One region of the Pseudomonas sp. JV414 genome, then DNA from elsewhere that is predicted to be linked to it. Evidence: predicted binding sites of a transcription regulator. Region 1 holds the regulator's gene; the other holds the start of a gene.
What was found. The regulator FliA, encoded in region 1, starts transcription of late flagellar genes. The targets are predictions, from matches to a motif close to CTAAAGTTTNNNNNNNNNNNGCCGNTAA.

Region 1 (7,037 bases):
GAAAACCGCGAAAAATTGCATTGAGCAAATCCGCATCATCCGGTCGGCTTTCAAGCTCGACCAGCTGTTCGGACAGTTGCTCTAGAATCTCGCCGGCCTCAACCAGGAAATCCTGAAGGATCTCTTCATCGGCGCCGAAGCTCATTAAGGGGGTGCTCCTGAGGTCTAAAAACCTAAAAAACCTAAAATGCTAAAACTCTAAAATCCTAGGCTGGATAACAAATCGTCCACATCGTCCTGACCGGACACAACGTCTTCTCTTTTATCGGCATGAATCTGCGGACCTTCACCCTGAGAGAGATGTTTTTGTGGATCTTTTTCAGCCAGCATCGCATCACGGTCATGTTCGATACCCGCAAAGCGGTCTACCTGGCTGGCCATGAGCACGAGCTTGAGCAGATTGCTTTCAACTTCGGTGACCAACTGGGTCACGCGTTTGATCACCTGACCGGTGAGGTCCTGGTAATCCTGGGCCAGCAGAATGTCGTTGAGATTGCTCGACACGACGCGGTTATCTTCGCTGCTGCGTGTCAGGAAACCGTCGACGCGCCTGGCCAGTTCGCGGAACTCTTCAGCCCCGACTTCGCGACGCATGAACCGTCCCCAATCCGTGCTCAGCGTCTGAGCTTCGTCGCTCAGGCTGTTGATCAGCGGCGTGGCGTTTTCCACCAGATCCATGGTGCGGTTCGCCGCGGCCTCGGTCAGCTTGACCACATAACCCAGGCGCTCGGTGGCATCCGTGATCTGAGACACTTCCTCGGCTTGCGGCATGTGCGGGTCAATCTGGAAATTGACGATCGCGCTATGCAGCTCGCGGGTGAGCTTGCCTACTTCCTGGTACAGGCCGCGGTCACGGGTCTGGTTGAGCTCATGGATCAGTTGCACAGCGTCGCCGAACCTGCCTTTTTCAAGGCTCTCGACCAGTTCGACCGCGTGTTTTTTCAGGGTCGACTCGAAATCGCCCTGTGAAGATTCTTTATGCTCCATAGCTCCCCCGTGGCGCAGTACATCAACCGATGCGTTCGAAAATCTTCTCGATTTTTTCTTTCAACGCCTGGGCTGTGAAGGGTTTGACCACATAGCCATTAACACCGGCCTGGGCCGCTTCGATGATTTGCTCGCGCTTGGCTTCAGCGGTCACCATCAGCACCGGCAGGTGCTTGAGCTTTTCATCGGCGCGCACGTGACGCAGCAGATCGATACCGGTCATGCCAGGCATGTTCCAGTCCGTTACCAGAAAGTCGATGCTCCCACTGTTGAGAACCGGGATGGCAGTGGTGCCATCGTCAGCCTCGACCGTGTTGGTGAACCCAAGGTCACGCAACAGGTTTTTTATGATCCGCCGCATCGTTGAGAAGTCATCAACGATGAGGATTTTCATGTTCTTGTCCAATTCGACCTCCAAGCAGTCTTAAACGCGCCCAGCACCTGGACGCGCCATTTCAATCAATCCGGCAAAGCACTCAATGACTGTCTGGAGCACAACAGATCGAGACCGATGCAGTTCAACACCACACCAGCTCCATTCGCAGTGTCCCCACACTGCCTTCAGCGCGCTCGCCACTCCCCCAAACGCCCCCGCAAACGGGCCGCGCACTGGCTGTGTAACTGGCTGACCCGCGATTCGCTGACCCCCAGGACCTCACCGATTTCCTTGAGATTCAACTCTTCGTCGTAGTACAGCGCCAACACCAGTCGCTCACGCTCCGGCAAATTGGCAATCGCGTCCGCCAGCGCCGCCTGGAAGCGTTCATCTTCCAGATCGCGTGACGGCTCGAGATGAGCACTGGCGCCATCCTCATGCAGCCCTTCGTGTTCGCCGTCCTGCAACAGATCGTCGAAACTGAATAAGCGGCTACCGAGGGTGTCGTTCAAAATCCCGTAATAATCGTCGAGACTCAATTGGAGTTCGGCCGCAACCTCATGATCTTTAGCGTCACGACCGGTTTTAGCTTCAATCGAGCGAATCGCGTCGCTGACCATGCGGGTATTGCGGTGAACCGAACGTGGCGCCCAGTCCCCCTTGCGCACTTCATCGAGCATCGCGCCGCGGATTCGAATGCCCGCGTACGTCTCGAAACTCGCGCCTTTGCTGGCGTCGTATTTGGTTGATACTTCAAGCAGGCCGATCATCCCGGCCTGGATCAGGTCTTCGACCTGGACACTGGCCGGCAAACGCGCCAGCAAGTGGTAGGCAATGCGTTTGACCAGTGGCGCGTAACGCTCGATCAGCTCGTACTGCGCGTCACGTGCCGACTTCTTGTAGAGGTTGTAGCCACTGGCTGTCATAGGACGGGTCCTGCCGTTTGTTGCACGAGGCGTTCGACGAAAAACTCCAGGTGCCCGCGTGGGTTGGCCGGCAGTGGCCAGGTATCGACCTTCTGCGCAATGGCCTTGAACGCCAGGGCGCACTTGGAACGCGGGAAGGCTTCGTAGACGGCACGCTGTTTCTGCACGGCCTTGCGCACGCTTTCGTCGTAAGGCACCGCACCGACATATTGCAAGGCGACGTCGAGGAAACGATCCGTGACCTTGGTCAACTTGGCGAACAGGTTACGGCCTTCCTGCGGGCTTTGCGCCATGTTGGCCAGGACGCGGAAACGATTCATGCCGTAGTCGCGATTCAGCAGTTTGATCAGTGCGTAGGCGTCGGTGATCGAGGTCGGCTCGTCACACACCACCAGCAAGACTTCTTGCGCTGCGCGGACGAAACTGACTACCGAGTCACCAATGCCCGCAGCGGTGTCGATCACCAATACGTCGAGGTTGTCGCCGATGTCGCTGAAGGCCTGGATCAGGCCGGCATGCTGGGCCGGGCTCAGATGAACCATGCTCTGGGTGCCGGATGCGGCCGGGACGATGCGGATACCGCCGGGCCCTTGCAACAGTACGTCGCGCAGCTCACAGCGGCCTTCGATCACGTCGGCCAGGGTACGTTTGGGTGTCAGCCCCAGCAGGACGTCGACGTTCGCCAGCCCCAGATCGGCATCCAGCAGCATGACGCGCCGGCCGAGTTCAGCTAGAGCCAGGGACAAGTTCACTGACACGTTAGTCTTCCCGACGCCACCTTTGCCGCCGGTCACCGCGATCACCTGTACGGGATGCATGCTGCCCATGTTATTTCTTTACCTTGTCTTGCATAGACGGAGGCCACATTACTGGCTGCGCGTTCAGCGACTGAACAATGCATGGCCGACCATCGATGTAGGTACAAAAAATGTTCATTAATACCTCAGCCAACCTGCTTGGTCGGGCTGTGGTAAATATCAGCGAACATATCAGCCATGGCTTCTTCGCTGGGTTCTTCCTGCATTTGCACGCTAACGGCGCGGCTGACCAACTGATGACGACGCGGCAGATGTAAATCATCCGGAATCCGCGGGCCATCGGTCAGGTAAGCCACCGGCAATTCATGACTGATGGCCAGGCTCAACACCTCACCCAAGCTTGCCGTTTCATCCAGTTTAGTCAGGATGCAGCCGGCAAGGCCGCAACGTTTGTAACTGTGGTAAGCGGCGGTTAGAACCTGTTTCTGGCTGGTGGTTGCCAAGACCAGATAATTTTTTGATTTGATGCCGCGTCCGGCCAGGCTTTCGAGCTGCATGCGCAGTGCCGGATCGCTGGCCTGCAGGCCGGCGGTATCGATCAGCACCACGCGTTTGCGCAGCAAGGGCTCCAGCGCCTGCACCAGGGATTGACCTGGGTCGACGTGGGTGACCGACACGTTGAGGATGCGGCCCAGGGTCTTGAGCTGTTCCTGAGCGCCGATGCGGTAGCTGTCCATGCTCACCAGCGCGATGTTCTGCGCGCCGTACTTGAGCACGTAACGGGCCGCCAGCTTGGCCAGCGTGGTGGTCTTGCCCATGCCGGCCGGGCCGACCATGGCAATCACACCGCCCTCTTCCAAGGGCTCGACTTCCGGGGTGGCGATCATCCGCGCCAGGTGCGCGAGCAACATGCGCCAGGCCTGACGGGGTTCTTCAATGTCAGTAATCAGCGCCAGCAGATCGCGCGACAACGGGCCGGACAGGCCGATGCGTTGCAAGCGGCGCCAGAGGTTGGCCTGGGCCGGACGGCTGCCTTGTAGCTGATTCCAGGCCAGCGAGCCAAGTTGCACTTCCATCAGTTCACGCAGGCTGTTGAGCTCGAAACGCATCGAGTCGAACGCACGCGGATCGACGCCGGTCGCTGCGGCAGGCGCAGGTGCCGAGCGCCGAGGCTCGGCCAGTGTCGATTCAATCAGCGGCTCGGCGGCGGTCAACGGCAGGCCGGCGAACAACTGTCGATTGGTGCTCTTGTCGCTCTCGCCATCGCCACGCAGACTCAGTTCGGCCTGGGCGGTGACGATCCGCGACTGGGTCTTGCGCAGCTCGTCCTCGAGTTCCATGTTCGGAACACGCGGGGCCAGCGCCGACAATTTGTAATCCAGGGCAGCCGTCAGCTCGACACCGCCGGCGATCCGGCGATTGCCAATGATGGCGGCATCTGCGCCCAGCTCATCACGAACCAGTTTCATGGCCTGACGCATATCGGCGGCGAAAAAACGCTTAACTTGCATAAACCACTACCTCAGCCGTTGGGCCCTACTGTCGCAACGATGGTCACTTGCTTGTTGTCAGGGATTTCCTGGTAAGCCAACACATGCAAACCCGGGACTGCCAGTCGGCCGAATCGCGAGAGCATCGCGCGAACCGGACCGGCCACCAGCAGAATCACCGGTTGACCTTGCATTTCCTGACGCTGCGCCGCTTCGATCAACGAGCGTTGCAGTTTCTCTGCCATGCTTGGCTCCAGCAGAACGCCCTCTTCCGAGCCTTGTCCTGCCTTCTGAAGACTATTGAGCAATATTTGTTCCAACCTTGGCTCCAAGGTGATCACAGGCAGCTCCGACTCAGTGCCTACAATGCTTTGCACGATTGCACGGGATACGCCGACGCGCACCGCGGCCACCAAAGCGGCAGTATCTTGACTCTTGGCGGCGTTGTTCGCGATGGCTTCGGCGATGCTGCGAATGTCCCGTACCGGCACCTGTTCAGCCAGCAATGCCTGCAAGACCTTGAGCAACTGCGACAGAGAAACCACCCCCGGCACCAGCTCTTCGGCCAGTTTCGGTGAGCTTTTGGCCAGCAATTGCATGAGTTGCTGGACTTCTTCGTGGCCAATCAGCTCGCTGGAGTGTTTGTACAAAATCTGGTTCAAGTGGGTTGCCACTACCGTACTGGCATCGACCACGGTGTAACCGAGGGATTGCGCCTGGGCACGCTGGCTGATTTCGATCCAGACCGCCTCCAGACCAAAAGCCGGATCTTTGGCGGTAATGCCGTTGAGCGTGCCGTAGACCTGCCCCGGGTTGATCGCCAGTTCGCGGTCCGGGTAAATCTCGGCCTCGGCCAGGATCACGCCCATCAGGGTCAGGCGGTAGGCGCTTGGCGCCAGGTCGAGGTTGTCACGGATATGCACAGTCGGCATCAAGAAACCCAGGTCCTGGGAGAGCTTTTTACGCACACCCTTGATCCGTGCCAGCAACTGCCCCCCCTGATTGCGATCCACCAGCGGGATCAGGCGGTAGCCGACTTCCAGGCCGATCATGTCGATCGGGGTCACGTCGTCCCATCCGAGCTCCTTGGTTTCCTGGGCGCGGGCCGGCGATGGCAGCAATTCCTGTTGACGCTTGACCTCTTGCAGGGCCTGAACCTTGACCACGTTCTGCTTCTTCCAGAACAGGTAAGCGCCGCCAGCCGCCAGGGCTGCCATGCTCAGAAAAGAAAAGTGCGGCATGCCCGGCACCAGGCCCATCACCGCCATCAAGCCAGCAGCCACGGCCAGGGCTTTCGGTGAAGCGAACATCTGACGATTGATCTGCTTGCCCATGTCTTCCGAACCGGAAGCACGGGTCACCATAATCGCAGCGGCAGTCGACAACAGCAGTGATGGCAATTGCGCCACCAAACCGTCACCGATGGTCAACAAGGCGTAAACCCGACCGGCATCGCCAAAGGTCATGCCGTGCTGGAAGATACCGACCGCCATGCCGCCGATCAGGTTGATGAACAGAATCAGCAGGCCGGCGATGGCGTCACCGCGAACGAATTTGCTGGCACCGTCCATCGAGCCGTAGAACTCGGCTTCCTGGGCCACTTCCATCCGGCGCAGTTTCGCCTGGTTCTGATCGATCAGGCCGGCGTTCAAGTCGGCATCGATCGCCATCTGTTTGCCGGGCATTGCATCGAGGGTGAAACGCGCGCTCACCTCGGAAATCCGCCCCGCACCCTTGGTCACTACGACGAAGTTGATGATCATCAAAATCGCGAAAACCACGATACCAACCACGTAGTTACCGCCGATCACCACTTCACCGAAGGCCTGGATCACCTTACCGGCAGCGGCATGGCCGTCCTGACCGTGGAGCATCACCACCCGTGTCGAGGCCACGTTCAGCGCCAGTCGCAGCAACGTCGCCACCAGCAGAATGGTCGGGAACACCGCAAAATCCAACGGCCGCAAGGCGTACACGCAGACCAGCAATACGACGATGGACAAGGCAATGTTGAACGTAAAAAACACGTCCAGCAGGAACGGCGGCACCGGCAACATCATCATGGCCAGCATGACCAGCAGCAACAGCGGCACACCCAGATTGCCCCGACTGAGGTCGGCAACGTTTGTGCGTGCAGTGTTGATTAACTGAGAGCGATCCACCGGTTTTCCCCGTTCCTTTAAAGCAAACTTTTGACGCCTGAAACAGGCGCAGGGCGGCTACTGCAAGAAGCCTTCCAACTTTTTGCAGGCCGCCGAAAGAGTTTGAGAAACGCTCTGAAACAGGATCGCCGCGGACGGACTCAGGTTGCAATCCTGATGTCGTTGGCGCTGATTTTTCCGAAGGCGAGCTGATGACCGCGCATGTAAAGCATCCCGCGATTCATCGGTGCGCCGTCGACCTCCACCAGATCCTCATACACATACCCCAACGTCAGGACATGACCGGGCGCCCTCTCCAGCCGCGTATGCCCTTGCATCAAGCCAAGCCCCCAAAAAAA
Region 2 (4,877 bases), on a different contig from region 1:
TATTCCAATATCCAGAATGACAATATCTGGCATTAGTTCACGGGCAAGTTGTAATGCGTCCACACCATTATCTGTTTCTGCAATGACTTCGTAGCCATGACGTTCCATTAGCATACGTACCGCAAGACGAATGACGGGGTGATCATCCACGATCAGCACTTTATTCATGGGCAAGTCCAATTTTCGCTGTTCGAATTTTTAGAGCCCGCACCATAGCCTAGTCGTTTCACCCATGGCATGCCGTCACCCCCGGCCACCCGCAGCGAGAGACATGGCCTACAAACAACACGGATTATTCCTACAAAAAATCATTGCATATCATGAGCCATGAGAAGGCTACTAGCCGAACGCTGTTCAGCACTTCGACAGTTTTTTGTATCGACGTACAACCGAAAAAAACACAATAACAGGGTTTGATACTAGTCATCCGACAGGCTGCGACTATTGAGCTACTCTTAAAAGTAACGAGCATTTTCCACCCCCCTGTACAACTCGGCTCGAACGACTTATGAAAGCTCACATACAGCAACATTTCACCAACAGAATAAACACATATAACTTTAAAACAAATGAACAGCCATACCTGAACCAAGAACAATACAGTTACTATAATGACCTACATCACTTATCAAAAAAAAGGAGCCCAACATAACAACAGAAAAACATCACTCATTAGTTATCATCCTGAAATTCACCCCCTTAAACAAATCGAGAAGAAATAATATCTCATGAGCAGAAGACATGATAAAACTCAAAAAAAGAATCACCAACCCCATGACAATCATTGCAATATTTGCAGCACTGTCTGAAACATCGGCTGCTGTATCCCTCCCCTTCCTCGACAACAAGGAGAGAGAACTCTATGTCTGGTTTCTGATTAGCTTTCCCTTTTATTTGCTTTTTCTTTTCTTCGTCACACTCAACTTCAACTATCGGTCGCTTTACGCGCCCTCCGATTTCGAGAAAGGGAAGCACTTCATGAAAGCGATGGACAACGTTAACCGGTCAGGAAACGATCCTTCCAGGGTACCGCCTGAAAGCTCGACCCAGCACCACGTACGCCTGCCCGAGCACTTAAAAGACCTGCATATCATTGATGCACGCTGGATGAACAACAAAATGGCTTTCAGCGCCCTGCTGGAGAAAATACAGCAAGCACAGGAAAATCCTGCGCAGGTGATCGTATTTCTCACCTGTGCCGAGTCGGAGACGCTGCTGAAGGAAAGCGCGCTCCGGCTTTCAAAGCACACCAAGAAACGCAACGGCGCAACGTTCTGCATTGCTTACAATTTGAATTCACACGGCCTGACGATGATTGGTCAAAATCTTTACAGGCACACAGCAGTCAGCTCTTGAAGAGCTATCGGGGAAAGAAGCGAAGAAAGGTATTAGCAGAGACAAGAAAAAAAGCTGAAAACGCAATATACGGCAGGTTATCCCTCTTTCAGATTTGTGGCCTCATCAGCAAGGCCACAAATCCATTACCGACTCAAAGGTCTCAGAAAAGCTTCCGGCCTTTGTTTGCCGCGATACGCATGCGCAAGGCGTTGAGCTTGATGAAGCCCGCCGCATCGGCCTGGTTGTAGGCGCCGCCATCTTCCTCGAAGGTCGCGATGTTGGCGTCGAACAACGACTCGTCGGACTTGCGACCAGTGACGATCACGTTGCCCTTGTACAGCTTCAGGCGCACTACGCCATTCACGTGGGCCTGGGAAGCGTCAATCATCTGTTGCAGCATCAGACGCTCTGGGCTCCACCAGTAACCGGTGTAGATCAGGCTGGCGTATTTAGGCATCAGCTCGTCTTTGAGGTGAGCCACTTCGCGGTCCAGGGTGATCGATTCGATCGCACGGTGAGCGCGCAGCATGATGGTGCCGCCCGGGGTTTCGTAGCAGCCACGGGACTTCATGCCCACGTAACGGTTCTCGACGATGTCGAGACGGCCGATACCGTGTTCGCCACCGATACGGTTCAGGGTCGCCAGCACGGTGGCCGGGGTCATTTCGACGCCGTCCAGTGCGACGATGTCGCCGTTGCGGTAGGTCAATTCCAGGTATTGCGCTTTATCTGGAGCCTTCTCCGGGGAGACGGTCCATTTCCACATGTCTTCTTCGTGCTCGGTCCAGGTGTCTTCCAGCACGCCGCCTTCATAGGAGATGTGCAGCAGGTTGGCGTCCATCGAGTACGGGGATTTCTTCTTGCCGTGACGCTCGATCGGGATGTTGTGCTTTTCAGCATAATCCATCAGCTTTTCACGGGAGAGCAGGTCCCATTCGCGCCAAGGAGCGATCACTTTCACGCCTGGCTTCAAGGCGTAGGCGCCCAGTTCGAAACGAACCTGGTCGTTGCCCTTGCCGGTCGCGCCGTGGGAAATGGCGTCAGCGCCGGTTTCGTTGGCGATTTCGATCAGGCGCTTGGCGATCAACGGACGAGCGATGGAAGTACCCAGCAGGTACTCGCCTTCGTAAACGGTGTTGGCGCGGAACATCGGGAACACGAAATCGCGCACGAATTCTTCGCGCAAATCGTCGATGTAGATTTCTTTTACGCCCATGGCCTGAGCCTTGGCGCGGGCCGGTTCGACCTCTTCGCCCTGACCCAGGTCAGCGGTGAAGGTCACTACTTCACAGTTATAAGTATCCTGCAGCCACTTGAGGATCACCGAAGTGTCCAGGCCGCCGGAATACGCCAGAACGACCTTGTTTACGTCCGCCATGCCATCACTCCACGGGGTTCTACGGAAAGCCGTCAAGTCTACCGCTCATGCAGAATAATTTACAGAGGCGCGACAGCTTATGACGACGAAGCGACAGATTATGTCGAGCGAGCGACGATTTCAGCAGGTTCAGGAGGCCTTCGCGCTGCCCGCGGAAGCGGTGGCTTGAGGCGCCGGTTGCTCGGTCGGCGCTACCCGTTCAAGGCGTACGGCAACCCGACGGTTCTTCGCCCGATTGGCGGCGTTTTTGTTCGGCGCCAGCGGATAGCGCTCACCATGAAAACGCAGGGTGATCTGCGATTCCTGGATACCATTAGCCTTAAAGAAATCCATCACGGCCAGCGCCCTGCGTCGCGACAGTTCGCGGTTGGTCAGGCGGTTGCCGCTGTTGTCGGAATGGCCGTCGAGTTCAATGTGATTGACCGTCGGATCAGCTTTCATGAATTCCAGCATGACCTGCAAATGGGCCTTGGCTTGTGCATCGAGATCGATGCCCTCCCCTGGAAAGCCGATTTCGGATTGCTTCACCTGCTCGAAATTCTGCGGCAGCAACTTGGCCACGCAACCCTGGTAGTCACTGTAGGCCTTGCTGAATTTGACCGGCAGCAGACGGACTTCAGATACCCGACCGTCACCCGAGGAATGTCGAACGACCGGGCTGCGACCGTCCACCAATCCGCTGATCAGGCGACCGGCCTGAACTTGCGAGCTGTTGAACAGCACGTTGCCACTGCCGATTCGTACCGAGCCCAGGTTGATGTCGCCACGCCCCGGCTGCCATGGCGCAGCGGCCGCCAACAAGGTCGCGGAACCGCCACCGATCATCGAGTTGTAGGCCTTCAGACGAAATGTCGCCTGCTCGCCGGCGCGACGCACGAACTCCCCCGAACCGAAATCGGTGATGGGTTGAGTCAGGCGGCATTCGAACTTGTCACCTTCGACCGTCCACTCGATGCTCTCCAGACGGGTCTGGAAAGTGAGCGCCATCGCGGGAAGGCTGGCAAACACACTGAGCAAGGCTAAATAACGCTGGCGCACGGGAGGCTCCACTGGCTTCTGCAACAAAAAGACCGACACACATATTTACGGCATACCTGTTGGATATCGGAAGCTTGCCGCAAAACTTGATAGCGAGTGCCTGCAAGAGTCTTTTCCGGTAGCATTCCCCTGAGTTTGACCCGCCTGGAATCCCCTCATGTCCGACCGCCTGACCCTGCTGCGTCCCGACGACTGGCATATTCATCTTCGCGATGGTGCTGTGTTGACCAATACCGTCGCGGATGTCGCGCGCACCTTTGGTCGCGCCATCATCATGCCCAACCTGGTACCGCCGGTGCGCAACGCGGCTGAAGCCAATGGCTATCGCCAGCGGATTCTTGCCGCGCGTCCGGCCGGCAGCCGTTTCGAACCGCTGATGGTTCTGTACCTGACCGACCGCACCCAGCCCGAAGAAATTCGTGAGGCCAAGGCCAGCGGTTTCGTTTACGCCGCCAAGCTGTATCCGGCCGGCGCGACCACCAATTCGGATTCTGGCGTCACCAGCATCGACAAGATTTTCCCCGCACTCGAGGCCATGGCCGAAGTCGGGATGCCCTTGTTGGTTCATGGTGAAGTCACCCGGGGCGATGTCGACGTTTTCGATCGCGAAAAAATCTTCATCGATGAGCATATGCGTCGGGTGGTCGAGCGTTTCCCGACCCTCAAAGTGGTGTTCGAACACATCACCACCTCCGACGCCGTGCAGTTCGTCAATGAGGCTTCGGCCAATGTCGGCGCAACCATCACCGCGCACCACCTGCTGTACAACCGCAACCACATGCTGGTGGGCGGGATTCGGCCGCACTTCTATTGCCTGCCGATCCTCAAGCGCAATACCCACCAGGAAGCCCTGCTCGACGCCGCCACCAGCGGCAGCGACAAGTTCTTCCTCGGCACCGACTCGGCGCCCCATGCCCAGCACGCCAAAGAAGCGGCTTGCGGTTGTGCCGGTTGCTACACCGCTTATGCCGCGATCGAGATGTATGCCGAAGCCTTCGAACAGCGCAACGCGCTGGACAAGCTCGAAGCCTTCGCCAGCCTCAATGGCCCGCGTTTCTACGGCCTGCCGGTGAACACCGATCGCATCACCCTGGTCCGCGATGAGTGGACCGCCCCAACCAGC

Region 2: a site for FliA is predicted at 3,818-3,845, ahead of F6R97_RS20855 (flagellar protein MotY). Genes of this name have one in related genera too.

Annotation. Positions count from the first base shown of each region.
Region 1 is NZ_VYKC01000022.1:42,724-49,760, reverse strand. Features, by position in the region: gene F6R97_RS24160 (chemotaxis protein CheA) at 1-145, opposite strand, end outside; gene F6R97_RS24155 (protein phosphatase CheZ) at 199-987, opposite strand; gene F6R97_RS24150 (chemotaxis response regulator CheY) at 1,010-1,381, opposite strand; gene fliA (RNA polymerase sigma factor FliA) at 1,549-2,289, opposite strand; gene fleN (flagellar synthesis regulator FleN) at 2,286-3,116, opposite strand; gene flhF (flagellar biosynthesis protein FlhF) at 3,233-4,558, opposite strand; gene flhA (flagellar biosynthesis protein FlhA) at 4,570-6,699, opposite strand; gene F6R97_RS24125 (hypothetical protein) at 6,840-7,037, opposite strand, start outside.
Region 2 is NZ_VYKC01000020.1:255,488-260,364, reverse strand. Features, by position in the region: gene F6R97_RS20870 (response regulator transcription factor) at 1-168, opposite strand, end outside; gene F6R97_RS20865 (hypothetical protein) at 742-1,356, shown strand; gene F6R97_RS20860 (argininosuccinate synthase) at 1,499-2,716, opposite strand; gene F6R97_RS20855 (flagellar protein MotY) at 2,846-3,754, opposite strand; gene pyrC (dihydroorotase) at 3,912-4,877, shown strand, end outside.